3 regions of the Lacticaseibacillus rhamnosus genome follow, and region 3 is predicted to be linked to each of the others. Evidence: predicted binding sites of a transcription regulator. Region 3 holds the regulator's gene; each other region holds the start of a gene.
The links. Region 3 encodes CtsR, which represses protease genes until heat stress. Its sites were predicted from a motif close to TTGGTCAAAAAAGGTCAAANA; they were not measured.

Region 1 (4,874 bases), 800 kb from region 3:
GAATCAAGCGCAGACGTTAAACGTTGTCATTCAAAATCGCCAAGCTGATCCCGTGACCGTGCTCATCAAGGTGAACCCCGCCTTCACAAACGATAATGGGGTGGTCGAATACGGCGAACAGGTGGGGCGAACGGATGCGTCATTAAAGGTTAATTTTAAAACGTTATTAAAGGCACCAACGGAAGTGACGATCCCGGCTTTAAGCCAACAAACAGTACCTTTGCAATTAAAGCTGCCCGCGCAGGCATTTGCCGGGACGGTTCTTGGTGGCCTGCAATTTATGGCTAAACCAGATGAAAAAGCGACAACGAGTGGCGCAGTTGCTAATCGTTATGTCTACGCACTCGGTGTGGTCTTAACCGAATCTGATCAAGTCGTGCCACCGAACTTGAGGTTGCGGGAAGTGAAGGCGGTCAGTGATCATGGTCACAACGCCATTCAAGCCAATATTCAGAACTTTGAACCGGCGATGCTCAAAGACCTGACTGTGGAAGGGAAGATCTTTGAGGCAGACGGAAGCAAAGCACTGTATCAAACGCACAAGCAGCAACTCAAGATGGCACCGAACTCAAACTTTAATTTTAAGGTTGATCTCAATGATGAACCGCTAAAACCGGGTAAATATCGTTTTGAGGGAGTCGCAAAGGCAGCCGGTAGAACATGGCACTTCAAGAAAACATTTGTGGTCGCGCAAAAAGAGGCCGCCGATCTGAATGCTGCCGCTGTTAAAAAAGTACCTGCCCAAGCGAATGCGATTGACTGGCGCTTATTGATTTTAGCAGGGTTAGTCGTACTCCTCACCATTAATGTGATTGCGTTTAAACGTTATGCCCGGCATCAACGCGGTGCTTAATTTGAAGTTTTTCAAGACATCTGTTCTACGTTGCTAAGTGTGATGGCAATGCAGCTATCTTTGAAAAGAAATCCGATCCTGGGTTAAACAAAAAAGCTAATCCATCGCGGGTTAGCTTTTTTCGCAGCTCGATTTTGCATGAAGAGAAAAACGACTCATTGTGGCATTCAAGGCGTACTTTATTAACCGAAATGCGTTCAACTTCTTTGTAGACCACGACTCCAGTCAACGGCAAGATACATGATGGCGACCATCGCGATTGTAAATAAAGTCAACAAGTCGCGGGTCACAAACAAATAAAAGAAAATGAAATTAACGATTAAAAAGCAAGTTCGACATAGCGCTCCCACTTTTGATGACGAGATGATAGTACTTGAGATTCGATTAATCGCTGGATTCTTTCTAAATAAGAGCATCGTAATTAGTATGATAGCTAGGGTGCCATAAAAAAACATGAGTATTATTTATTCACATCCTTTGTTTTAAGAGAGAGGCTTTCGATGATTAAAAATTAACAGATAAACGTATGCCGGTCAATGATTTTACGAGCGGATGTGAACTTTAGTAAATTAATAGTAATTAATTATAAATAAATCTTATATTTTCCCTTGCTTGTCCTCCGAAAGATCGCATTCACACATATGCAATAAAGCAATGACGATCTATACAAGCCAGTGGACAAGCGCATGTCGGGCTGTTAATGTTAGCACTAGCATGATAAAGTCAGTATCAGGGCTTGACGGTTTGACTCACCAAGATGCAAATCGGTCTTTGGCCTGACTGACAAAATGTTTTGATCTGGTTATAATAGTTATAGATAGTTGAAAGGAATGAACGCAATATGCAAGAACGCCGTGTTGTAAACGAGGCCGGCTTGACGCAGTTCTTCTCCCGCATCTACACCTTGATGGGGAGCGGGCTGGTTGTGACGGCGCTCGTAAGTTATTTACTAGGAGTTACCCTTAAGAATGATTACATCAATTTTGTGGGTGCTCATCCAATTATCTTTTGGATTATGACAGCATTGCCGCTGATCCTGTCCTTCTTTGTGACTGGACGGCGGGCCCAAGCAAGTCCGGGTTATGCAACTTTAATGTTTTATCTGATGTCTGCAAGTTTTGGTTTCACTTTTGCTTCCGTTGCGATGGTTGCAAAGACATCTAACCTTGCAGTTGCATTGGCAACAACGGCGGTAGTCTTTCTCGTCATGTCCATGGTTGGCCATTTTGGCAAGCGTGACCTGAGTAAGGCGGGAAATATCGCGATGTCAGCATTGTTTGGCGTCATCATCATGATGTTCGTTAACATGTTTATGGGTTCAAGCGGCATGCAGATGTTGATTTCTTATGCGATCTTGATCATCTTCATCGTGTTGACCGCTTGGGACACTCAGCGCCTGAAGAACTTATACTTGACGGCTGGCAGCGATGGACAAGCAACTATTTCCACCAGTTCATTAGCCGTTGTCGGGGCGCTTATGCTTTATCTTGATTTCTTAAACCTATTCACCGCCATCTTGCAGATTCTAGGCGTTGGCGACAACAACAATTAATAAAAGCAAAAGCCGGTCAGAAACTGGCTTTTTTTTATGTGAGCGCGAGCCGGCGCGGTTAGAAGTCGGAGTGTAAGCGGCCTTAAGCGTGATGGCCCGGTCTTGGCCATTGCGCTTAAGGTTCTTACACGCAGACTTCTGCGCCGGGGAGCGCGTTATGGAAAGTAGGCGCGAGCCGGCGCGATTAGGGACCGGAGTGTAAGCGGCCTTGGGCGTGATGGCCGGGTTTTGGCCATTGCGACCAAGGTCCTTACACGCAGGCCCCTGCGCCGGGGAGCGCGTTATAGAAAGTGAGTGTCAAGGACTCAGAGTGTAAGCGGCCTTAAGCATGATGGTCCGGTCTTTGCCATTGCGTTCAATGTCCTTACACGTAAGCTTTTGCACGAAGAAACGTGTATCAATGGACGGCCACCGCCCACTGCAACCTATCAAACCGCAACGGCTGAGAGATGATCCCCCTTAACTAGGAACGTGCCGTCACAAGGGCAAAGAATTTGGTACAATAATGATGACAATTAACTCATGTCATCGATAGCGGTGGTTTGAGAAGAAAAGGAAGCTCATATATGACGAGTCAAACTAAATTATTGTTGATTGACGGCAACTCGATTGCATTTCGTGCTTTTTTTGCCTTGTACAATCAACTCGATCGTTTCACCAATCAAGATGGGCTGCACACCAATGCCATCTACGCATTTAACAATATGCTCGAGATTGTTTTAAAGTCGGTTAAACCGGACGCTGCTTTGGTGGCGTTTGATGCCGGAAAAACAACTTTTCGAACGGCAAAATACGCGGATTATAAAAGCGGTCGGGCGAAGACGCCAAGCGAGTTGTTAGAGCAGCTGCCGTATATCAAGGAACTACTCGATGATATGGGCATTCAGCATTATGAACTCAAGGATTATGAAGCTGATGACATTATCGGAACGATGGCTAAGCGTGCTGATGATGCAGGGTGGCAGACAACGATTGTGACTGGCGATCGTGATTTAACCCAATTAACGACGGATCAAACAACGGTGCAGGTCACGGTCAAAGGCGTTAATGAACTTGAGGCGTACACGCCGGAACACGTTAAAGAAAAGCTTGGCATTACCCCCACTCAGATTATTGATCTAAAGGGGTTAATGGGTGATACGTCAGACAATTATCCAGGGGTCACCAAGGTTGGCGAAAAAACGGCCTTAAAACTGCTAAAGCAATACGGCAGTATCGAAAACCTTTACGCTAACATTGATGCGATGAAGACTTCCAAAATGAAGGAAAATCTCATCAATGACAAAGACAAAGCGTACCTGAGCAAGCAGTTAGCCACAATTGACCGCGATGCACCTGTGACCATCGATCTTGCAGACGTAAAGTATAACGGTCCCGATTTGGCGAAGTTACGCGATTTCTATACTAAGATGAATATGAATTCCTTGTTGAAGAAAATTGGCGGGGATGTCGCAAAACCGTCACAACCGGTACATTATTCCGTTTTGGATGACCAATCAATTTTGGCGCTCACGAAAACAACCGAACCGTTAACCTTTGAGATTGAAATGTTAGCGGATAATTATCATACCGCTGAACAAGTGGGCTTTTTCATCGGAACCAAAGAAGAAACCTATGTTAGTACAGATGTGTCATTGTTGACGATTCCGGAAGTTGCTAAGTGGCTTGGTGATTCAAACCGCGACTTAACGGTGTTTGATGGTAAACGCAATATTGTCGCCGCTCATCGTCTTGGCTTGCATCTGCCTGACATTGCCTTCGATGTTTTGTTGGCCTCGTATCTGATTAATCCAGATGAAAATAGCAATGATCTGGGTAAAATTGCAGAAGACCATGATTATCATGACTTGCCTCGCGATGAAGATGTATATGGTAAAGGTGCTAAGCGTCAAGTGCCTGAAGATAAACTGCTGTTTGAACAATTCGCTCGTAAGTCTCAGGCCTTATTCGCCTTGCGTCCTGATTTAACCGAAGATTTGGCTAAGCAGGAACAGACGGATCTTTTCACGGACATGGAAATGCCACTGGCGCGGGTTTTGGCGGAAATGGAAATTCAAGGTATCACGTTGAATGCCCAAACCTTAAAGGATATGGGAACCGAATTTTCGCAAAGCATTAAGGTGTTGGAAGAAAAAATTTATGGTGAAGCCGGCGTTAAATTTAATCTGAATTCGCCGAAGCAATTAGGCGAAGTGTTATTCGAAAAGCTGAATTTACCAGTGATTAAAAAGACCAAAACCGGTTATTCCACCAGTGTCGATGTTTTAAACGAATTGAAATCGGCTAGTCCAATTGTTCAGGATATTCTGGATTATCGCGGCTGGGCCAAACTAAACTCGACTTATGTGGTGGGCTTGTTGAAAGCACAAATGCCGGATCATAAAATTCACACCCGTTATTTACAGACACTGACGCAAACCGGGCGTCTGAGTTCCGTTGACCCGAATATGCAAAATATTCCAGCACGGG
Region 2 (4,874 bases), 1.4 Mb from region 3:
ACATTCAAACGGAGAATCCCGCCATTGCGCGGCGTATTTATAGTTTGATTCGCCAAGTGTACCATCACGAAGCGAACTTGGTCGTTCATCGAAAAATGAAGCTTAAGAAGAATTACCAATATATTGTTCGATTGACGGAAGGCGTCAATGATATTCTGTCTGACTTGGCTATTTTGGATCCAACCACGATGGCCATTTCAACGACTGTGCCAGCCAGCGTTTTAAAGGAACCACAACGCATGCGCTCGTATTTGCGCGGCGCCTTTTTGGCAAGTGGCTCGGTGAACAACCCGGAAACATCGCGCTATCATCTGGAAATCTACTCATTATATGCCGATCATAACGCGGGTATTTTAAAAATGATGAATCATTTTCATCTGAATGCGCGGACCGTTGAACGTCGCAGCGGCTATATCGTTTATCTAAAAGAAGCGGAAAAGATTGCCGATTTTTTGCAGGTCATTGGCGCTACCAATGCGATGCTTAAATTTGAAGATATTCGCATCGTGCGCGATATGCGGAATTCCGTTAATCGGCTGGTGAATTGCGAAACGGCTAATATGAACAAAACCATTGATGCTGCTCAAAAACAGATCGAGAACATTAATTATCTTAAAGATCATGTCGGTTTAGATAATTTGCCAACTAAATTACGCGAAATTGCAGTGTTGCGGTTGGCGCATCCTGATGTATCCTTACAAGAATTAGGGGCAATGGTTCCTGGGGGTACGATTTCGAAGTCGGGAGTCAATCATCGGTTGCGCAAGTTGAACCAAATTGCTGAGGGATATCAACAACCAGAAGATGCTTAGACCAAATCGATCATATAAAATCGTTAATACCTTATTGACCAGTAAAATAATACCTTTGTTTCCTCAAGATAATCGTGTACAATGTAACCGACACCAAGCGTTATGGTGTGTGTTTTTGTAGGCAAAATATGTGCCGGTTTAGTTTAAATTCACGGACATAACGCCACACATTTTGTCAAAGCAACTTTACTCACGCGTGGCAGCGATTGCCGATTATTTTCGACGATATCCGGAATGTTGGATGCGACAAAGTTTGATAGTTTTTGCTTCAATTTTTAGGAGGAAACATCATGGTCAAACCGATTACATTAGATGAACAACTGTGTTTTGCGATTTACAAGGCACAAAAACAATATAACCATTTTTACGCGCAGGCATTGGCACCGTTTAAGCTGACTTATCCGCAATATATCACCCTGTTGTCTTTATATGAACACGGTACGATGTCGGTTAAACAAGTCGGACAAACGCTTGAACTGGACAGTGGTACCTTAACGCCATTGATGAAACGGCTGGATCAATCGCAAACGCTCAACTGAAGACGAGCGTCGCGTTGATGTGAGCCTGACGAAAAAGGCTTTGGATGCCCGCGATCAGATTTTTGAACATGTTGGCTCGTGCATGAAACTGATGAATCTGCCGCAGTCTGAATATGATCATATTAAATCCGAAGTAGCGCGGGTGGACGAACATTTGAGTGCTATCGCTGATAATGCTTATCCCGAAGCATAAATCTTCCCAATAAGGTCAAAGATTGTGATGAAAATCTTTGACCTTATTTGACTTTAGCAGTATACTTAGCACTGTACTTTAAAGAGTGCTAAAAAACGATTTTTTCAGGAGGTTAGGACATGCTAGTACCTACCGTCGTTGAACAAACTAGTCGTGGCGAACGCGCTTACGACATTTACTCACGTCTATTAAAAGACCGGATTATCATGTTGTCCGGTGAAGTGAACGATCAAATGGCCAACTCTGTCATTGCGCAGCTGCTTTTTCTGGATGCTCAGGATTCTGAAAGGGATATCTACCTATACATCAATAGTCCTGGTGGCGTGATCACCAGCGGTCTGGCAATGCTAGATACGATGAACTTCATCAAGTCCGATGTGCAGACCATTGCAATTGGGATGGCGGCATCCATGGCCTCCGTCTTATTGGCTGGTGGCACTAAAGGCAAGCGGTTTGCATTACCGAACTCGACCATTCTGATTCATCAGCCTTCAGGTGGTGCGCAAGGTCAGCAAACCGAAATTGAAATTGCGGCCGAAGAAATTTTGAAGACTCGCAAGAAGATGAACCAGATTTTGGCCGATGCAACTGGTCAAACGGTTGAGCAAATCAAGAAGGACACCGAACGTGATCACTATATGAGCGCGCAGGAAGCCAAAGATTATGGCTTGATTGATGATATTTTGGTCAATAAGAACAACCAAAAGTAAGTTTAAAGCGTTTAAACCCACCGACCTTCATTAGGCGGTGGGTTTTTTGTTTGGCATAAAAGCGTTTGTAGGTTTGACAGCAGGGGCCTTTTTGGACGTTGAGCACGTACATTAACGGTGTAAGATTGAGATGTTGGGTTTCTATGTATAATTGTGACATGTTCAAAATTGCTTTCAGGCCAACTCCTTTGTTTATAGGCAGCAACCTATGTAAAGGTATGAATGCTAATGGCCTAAGTCTTGGCATCGCCTCCAAAGTCGTTCATTCCAAAAAAGACTTGCAAAGTTCTGATTGATTGAGTAATATAATTAGGTACTTGCGCGGTTAGTGTAATGGATCGCACGTGAGATTCCGGTTCTCGAAATCCGGGTTCGACTCCCGGGCTGCGCAGAAACCCAGTCAAATGGGAAAAGCTAGGAACAGTAAAAGCCCGCTACGGTGGGCTTTTTGTTTGCCGGAAAAGTGGGGAAAACGAATTTATGTGCAATTTTATGTGCAATGGACCTAAAAAAACGTCTAAAAAATTGGTTATTGCACACGATTGCACACACATAGCTGAATCGACTAAGGTACAGGCAATACGGCGGACACAGTGATTTAAAAACCTAAATGGTAGCGTATGGGTTGCGGCTGACACAATAATTCGAGCTGGAATTAAACATGGGGTGGGAAGACTGGAAGACTTCTTAATTTAGTGAAATATCTAGTAGCACCCGTTATGCGATTACAAACAGGCTTAGCGGGCTTTGTCAGTAACAAGATAGTCTTCATGAAAGCCTGCCAACAAATAATTAATTTACAAGTGAAAATTGCTCAAAACAGAACATGTCTCGGTGAAAGAAGCGCGTGTTAGGTATATTCGGGAGCCTGAAACAGTCACACAGAAACTTCATGAAAATTTCATTAGAACCCACCCGAAACCTGCGTTATCAAAAGGCCGATTCAGGGTCATCGGGAAAGCTAAAAACCGAACACTTGAAGAATTTTCGAATTAGATGTTCAAACTTAGCGGGTTTTGTGATTACTTTAAGTCGATTTAGGCATCAGACTTGCGATAAAGCGGAACCCCTGCTACAATTGGTTCTGTTGGTAAGGGAAAACAGCAAATGTTGGATTCCTAATTTTTTTCAGCTTGCTGGGTCGGAAAACGACTCGGAGGGACGTGGAATGACCCATTAAAGAAGGACGTGCCTTATGCATACTGAACTTGCGTGGCTCAAAGCGATCGCGCCTGATCTGATGGGCGTTGTCACTAAACGCTATCAGGTCCTTCAATTTATTAACTGGATGGCACCAGTTGGTCGACGAACTTTAGCCGAACAGATGAAGATTTCGGAACGTGCTTTGCGTACGGAAACGGATTTTCTACGCGGACAGGGGCTTTTGGAAAGCTCTAAGTCCGGGATGGTGTTAACAGCTAAGGGGTTGGAAACTTTTCATGGTCTCGATCATCTGATGAACCAACTACTGGGCATCAAGGATGATGAAAAACGACTCGCAACTCATTTGGAGATTGACCATTGTCTGGTCGTTTCCGGAGATGCGGATCAAAGCAGCCGAGTTTTAGACGAACTTGGTAAAACGCTGAATTCAACCTTACAATTGCTGTTGCCGCCCGGTCACCTGACAATTGCGGTGATGGGCGGTACAACGATGGCTCATTTGGCTTCGCAGTTGACCTTTCAATTATCTGCCGGCCGTGAACTATCATTTGTTCCCGCACGTGGTGGTCTCGGTGAGGCTGTCACGATTCAAGCCAACTCGATTGCGGCTGCAATGGCAGAAGCAACCGATAGCAAATACCGAGCGTTATATGTTCCTGAAAACCTCAGCTCGGAATCCTACGAGTCATTAATTAAAGAGCCATCGGTAAAAGAAGTTTTGACACTTATCGATAAAGCTCAAGTCGTGATTCATAGCGTAGGTGATGCACTTGTTATGGCGAAACGCCGTGGCATGTCACCTGATACGATCCGCATGTTGAAAGCCAAACATGCCGTTGCCGAAGCATTTGGTGTTTTCTATGATGCAGAGGGCAAGGTCGTTTACAAGATACCGCAAATCGGATTACAACTTGCGGATCTTGATCATATTCCGTATGTCTTCGCAGTTGCGGCTGGCAAAAGTAAAGCCAAGGCAATTGCGGCGTACATGCAACATGCACCGAGTCGGACGTGGCTGTTAACAGACGTCGGTGCCACAAACTCGATTTTAACTGGGGCAACCCGTTAGAATAAAACCTTATTTCCTAAAGGAGGAAATTTTAGCATGACTGTTAAGATTGGTATTAATGGTTTTGGCCGTATCGGTCGTTTGGCATTCCGTCGTATTTACGAATTGGGTGCAAAGAGCAATGACATCCAGGTTGTTGCGATCAACGATTTGACCAGCCCAACCATGCTGGCTCACTTGCTGAAGTATGATTCAACCCACGGTACTTTCCCTGGTGAAGTTAGTGCAACCGATAACGGTATTGTCGTTGACGGTAAAGAATACCGTGTCTACGCAGAACCGCAAGCCCAGAACATTCCTTGGGTTAAGAACGACGGCGTTGACTACGTTCTTGAATGCACAGGCTTCTATACTTCTGCTGAAAAGTCACAAGCTCACTTGGATGCA
Region 3 (4,874 bases):
TCGATGACAAGCAGGTTGAGATTCCTGCACTAGTTTATTTTGTTTAAGCGATGGAGGGACGCAGGAGGCTAAGGAAAGCGCACGGCTGGAAAAGTGCGTCCAAGCAGTAAGTCCGGTAGCGAGTGAAATGCTTGCCGCCTTAAGGACAAGCTGTGATGGGGAGCGAAATTAAAGTAGCGAAGTTCCTGATGTCACACTGCCAAGAAAAGCTTCTAGTGAGAAATAAACTACCCGTACCGCAAACCGACACAGGTAGTCGAGGAGAGTATCCTCAGGTGAGCGAGCGAACTCTCGTTAAGGAACTCGGCAAAATGACCCCGTAACTTCGGAAGAAGGGGTGCTGACCGCAAGGTCAGCCGCAGTGAATAGGCCCAAACAACTGTTTATCAAAAACACAGGTCTCTGCTAAATCGTAAGATGATGTATAGGGGCTGACGCCTGCCCGGTGCTGGAAGGTTAAGAGGATGAGTTAGCGCAAGCGAAGCCCAGAATTGAAGCCCCAGTAAACGGCGGCCGTAACTATAACGGTCCTAAGGTAGCGAAATTCCTTGTCGGGTAAGTTCCGACCCGCACGAAAGGCGTAATGATTTGGGCACTGTCTCAACGAGAGACTCGGTGAAATTATAGTACCCGTGAAGATGCGGGTTACCCGCGACAGGACGGAAAGACCCCATGGAGCTTTACTGTAGCTTGATATTGAGTGTTGGTACCGCTTGTACAGGATAGGTAGGAGCCGTAGAGATCGGAACGCTAGTTTCGATGGAGGCATTGGTGGGATACTACCCTAGCTGTATGAACACTCTAACCCGCGCCACTAATCGTGGCGGGAGACAGTGTCAGGTAGGCAGTTTGACTGGGGCGGTCGCCTCCTAAAATGTAACGGAGGCGCCCAAAGGTTCCCTCAGAATGGTTGGAAATCATTCGCAGAGTGTAAAGGTAGAAGGGAGCTTGACTGCGAGACTGACAAGTCGAGCAGGGACGAAAGTCGGGCTTAGTGATCCGGTGGTTCCGTATGGAAGGGCCATCGCTCAACGGATAAAAGCTACCCTGGGGATAACAGGCTTATCTCCCCCAAGAGTCCACATCGACGGGGAGGTTTGGCACCTCGATGTCGGCTCATCGCATCCTGGGGCTGTAGTCGGTCCCAAGGGTTGGGCTGTTCGCCCATTAAAGCGGTACGCGAGCTGGGTTCAGAACGTCGTGAGACAGTTCGGTCCCTATCCGTCGCGGGCGCAGGAAATTTGAGAGGAGCTGTCCTTAGTACGAGAGGACCGGGATGGACGTTCCGCTGGTGTACCAGTTGTGCCGCCAGGCGCATCGCTGGGTAGCTATGAACGGAAGGGATAAACGCTGAAAGCATCTAAGTGTGAAGCCCCCCTCGAGATGAGATTTCCCATTCCTATATGGAAGTAAGACCCCTGAAAGATGATCAGGTAGATAGGCTGGAAGTGGAAGTGCAGCGATGCATGGAGCGGACCAGTACTAATCGGTCGAGGACTTAACCAAGTAAAGCGCAAACTGGCGTAACGCCAGCGCGCGTTTCGATGAAATACGTTAAGTTCCGGTAAAAACAACAACAATGATAGCCAGTTTTGAGAGCGCAAAGTTCTCATAAGTGTGGTGGCGATAGCAAGAAGGATACACCTGTTCCCATGCCGAACACAGAAGTTAAGCTTCTTCACGCCGAGAGTAGTTGGTGGGAGACTGCCTGCGAGGGTAGGAAGCTGCCACGCTTACATATGGAGGATTAGCTCAGTTGGGAGAGCGTCTGCCTTACAAGCAGAGGGTCACAGGTTCGAGCCCTGTATCCTCCATTGAGCCGTTAGCTCAGTTGGTAGAGCAACTGACTTTTAATCAGTGGGTCGACAGTTCGAGCCTGTCACGGCTCATTTAACCCACCTTTTGCGGGTGTGGCGGAACTGGCAGACGCGCTAGATTTAGGTTCTAGTGGTTTTTGACCGTGGGGGTTCGAGTCCCTTCACCCGCATTGTATCTTACATGATTTGCTCGGGCTCTAAAGGCTGCTCCTCGGTCACAATTGAATAGCTTTGATATGCGGAAGTAGTTCAGTGGTAGAACATCACCTTGCCATGGTGGGGGTCGCGGGTTCGAATCCCGTCTTCCGCTTTTCACTTTATGCCGGGGTGGCGGAATTGGCAGACGCACAGGACTTAAAATCCTGCGGTCAGTGATGACCGTACCGGTTCGATCCCGGTCCTCGGCATTTTGTTGAAGCACCCATAGCGCAATTGGATAGAGTGTCTGACTACGAATCAGAAGGTTGTAGGTTCGACTCCTACTGGGTGCATCATTGGTCGCTATGAAGCTGTGGCGCTGATCAAATTTCATATTCGGTATGCGGAAGTAGTTCAGTGGTAGAACATCACCTTGCCATGGTGGGGGTCGCGGGTTCGAATCCCGTCTTCCGCTTTACCGGGAAGTAGCTCAGCTTGGTAGAGCACTACGTTCGGGACGTAGGGGTCGCAAGTTCGAATCTTGTCTTCCCGATTCTTGGATCACGACAATCGTGGTCCTTTTTTCGTTCTCCAAAAAACATTGGTCATGGTGGCTGCCTGCGTGTAGGTGACCGTAAACTCAGCGCCTATAACGTGTACAGCCACTCACATTCTGAATTCTAACCGGTACTGTTTTCGTTTACCTCAAAGCATATATTTGTATAAATACATTGATGCCAGTATAATGTGTAATAGTCAAGATTGGTCAAAGTCAAAAAGGATTGAATGGCATGCAGCGCGAAAATATTTCGGATATTATTGAGACATACTTAAAAACGATACTGGCACAGGAAGCGGCTGTTGAGATTCGGCGAGCGGAAATTGCACGGCGCTTTAATTGTGTTCCTTCGCAAATTAATTATGTTATCAAGACGCGTTTTACACCGGCACGTGGGTACATTGTTGAAAGTAAGCGTGGCGGCGGTGGCTACATTCGGATCGTGAAGGTCAAATTGACAGATGATCAGGATCTCATTCAAATCATGCGCCAGCACATTCCTAGTCGCTTGCGGTTACGCGATGCACGGGATTTGCTGCAGGAACTGTTTGATAATGGGCTTATTTCCCAACAGTCCGGCAATTTAATGCTAGCCGTGATCAATCATGAGACTTTGGGAATTCTTGATCAAGAAACAGAAGAACACTTACGATCGCGTTTGTTTCTTGCATTTTTGGATCGTTTGCGGTATGAAAGATAAAACAGTTTATAATTGGCTTTTTAAAAAAGGAGCGTGCTTATGGACAACTTATTTACCCCTAGTGCTAAAAATGTGTTGCTTTTAGCCCAGGAACAAGCGAAGTACTTCCATCATCATGCTGTTGGCACGGAACACTTGCTTATGGCTTTGGTTATGGAAAAGGATGGTATCGCTGGTAAGACGCTGCGTCAGTTAGGGGTCACAGAAAATGATGTCCATGACGAGATCGAGCGCTTCACAGGATATGGAACTGTTGATGCCGCCAGTCAAGCTAGCGATAGTTATTTGCCATACTCACCAAAAGGCAAGGAAATTCTGGCATTTGCCGGGGACGAAGCAAAACGCTTAGGGGCGTTAAAAATCGGCACCGAGCATATTCTGCTGGGACTATTGCGAGAAGACGATATTTTAGCTGCGCGGATTTTACAAAACTTAGGGCTCAGTCTCTCGAAGACGCGTCAGATGGTCTTCAAGAAAATGGGCATTGCGGATACGGCGGCAAAGCGGCGGCCAATGGCACGTGGCGGCGCTCGCCAAGACGGTCAGGGGACACCAACGCTTGATGGCCTCGCCCGTGATCTAACCCAGATGGCGCGCGAAAATCGGATGGATCCGGTGGTTGGTCGCGACAAAGAAGTTCGGCGCTTGATTCAAATCTTGGCTCGGCGCACTAAGAACAACCCGGTCTTGATTGGTGAACCCGGTGTCGGCAAAACGGCCATTGCAGAAGGCTTCGCTGAAAAAATTGTGGCTGGAAAAGTGCCGGATGATATGCTGAACAAACGCTTGATGATGCTTGACATGGGTTCGTTGGTTGCAGGCACTAAGTATCGTGGTGAGTTTGAAGATCGGCTGAAGAAAATTATTGATGAGATTTATAAAGATGGCAATGTCATTTTATTCATCGATGAATTGCACACATTGATCGGTGCTGGCGGTGCTGAAGGGGCAATTGACGCTTCAAATATCCTGAAACCGGCATTGGCACGTGGCGAGCTTCAGCTAATCGGCGCCACGACTTTAGATGAATATCAAAAGTACATTGAAAAAGATGCGGCCTTGGAGCGGCGGTTTGCAACAATTCAAGTTGACGAACCGACTGAGGAAGAAGCCGAACAGATTCTGAAAGGTTTGCGTCCGCGTTACGAAGCACACCATGGCGTTACGATTACCGATGAAGCGCTGCATGAAGCGGTTGTGTTGTCGTCACGTTACATTACAACGCGTTTTCTTCCGGATAAGGCTATTGACTTGGTCGATGAAAGTGCGGCTAAAGTTCGCCTTGATAAAGCTAACGTGGAGACCAAAGCTGATAAACTTCAGGATGAATTAGCTAAACTGGTTGCCGACAAAGAAGATGCAATTGATCATCAAGACTTCGAAACGGCTGCTACAATCCGGACTAAAGAAGCGGGCGTCAAGGCTAAACTTGCCGATACGCCTGAACCGGTGAATGAAAGTGGTGTTCGTACCGATATCAAGGTCACGGGCGCAGACGTTGCCGAAGTTGTATCGCAATGGACCGGCGTGCCGGTCACGCAACTGCAGAAAAAGGAATCTGAACGGTTGGTTAATCTCGAGAAGATTCTGCATCAGCGAGTTGTTGGCCAGGATGAAGCCGTTTCAGCAGTTGCACGGGCAATTCGGCGTGCTCGTTCCG

Region 1: the regulator CtsR is predicted to act here: its motif matches at 1,453-1,473, upstream of EL173_RS08970 (Bax inhibitor-1/YccA family protein).
Region 2: the regulator CtsR is predicted to act here: its motif matches at 1,579-1,599, upstream of clpP (ATP-dependent Clp endopeptidase proteolytic subunit ClpP).

What each region holds. Positions count from the first base shown of each region.
Region 1 is NZ_LR134331.1:1,754,337-1,759,210, reverse strand. It holds gene EL173_RS08980 (WxLIP family cell surface protein) at 1-853, shown strand, start outside; gene EL173_RS08970 (Bax inhibitor-1/YccA family protein) at 1,695-2,405, shown strand; gene polA (DNA polymerase I) at 2,972-4,874, shown strand, end outside.
Region 2 is NZ_LR134331.1:972,511-977,384, forward strand. It holds gene whiA (DNA-binding protein WhiA) at 1-812, shown strand, start outside; partial or broken gene EL173_RS05065 (MarR family winged helix-turn-helix transcriptional regulator) at 1,103-1,544, shown strand; gene clpP (ATP-dependent Clp endopeptidase proteolytic subunit ClpP) at 1,664-2,254, shown strand; tRNA gene EL173_RS05075 (tRNA-Arg) at 2,574-2,645, shown strand; gene EL173_RS05080 (sugar-binding transcriptional regulator) at 3,450-4,487, shown strand; gene gap (type I glyceraldehyde-3-phosphate dehydrogenase) at 4,524-4,874, shown strand, end outside.
Region 3 is NZ_LR134331.1:2,557,459-2,562,332, reverse strand. It holds rRNA gene EL173_RS12900 (23S ribosomal RNA) at 1-1,506, shown strand, start outside; rRNA gene rrf (5S ribosomal RNA) at 1,617-1,733, shown strand; tRNA gene EL173_RS12890 (tRNA-Val) at 1,742-1,814, shown strand; tRNA gene EL173_RS12885 (tRNA-Lys) at 1,817-1,889, shown strand; tRNA gene EL173_RS12880 (tRNA-Leu) at 1,905-1,987, shown strand; tRNA gene EL173_RS12875 (tRNA-Gly) at 2,056-2,127, shown strand; tRNA gene EL173_RS12870 (tRNA-Leu) at 2,139-2,224, shown strand; tRNA gene EL173_RS12865 (tRNA-Arg) at 2,235-2,308, shown strand; tRNA gene EL173_RS12860 (tRNA-Gly) at 2,359-2,430, shown strand; tRNA gene EL173_RS12855 (tRNA-Pro) at 2,435-2,508, shown strand; gene EL173_RS12850 (CtsR family transcriptional regulator) at 2,747-3,214, shown strand; gene EL173_RS12845 (ATP-dependent Clp protease ATP-binding subunit) at 3,254-4,874, shown strand, end outside.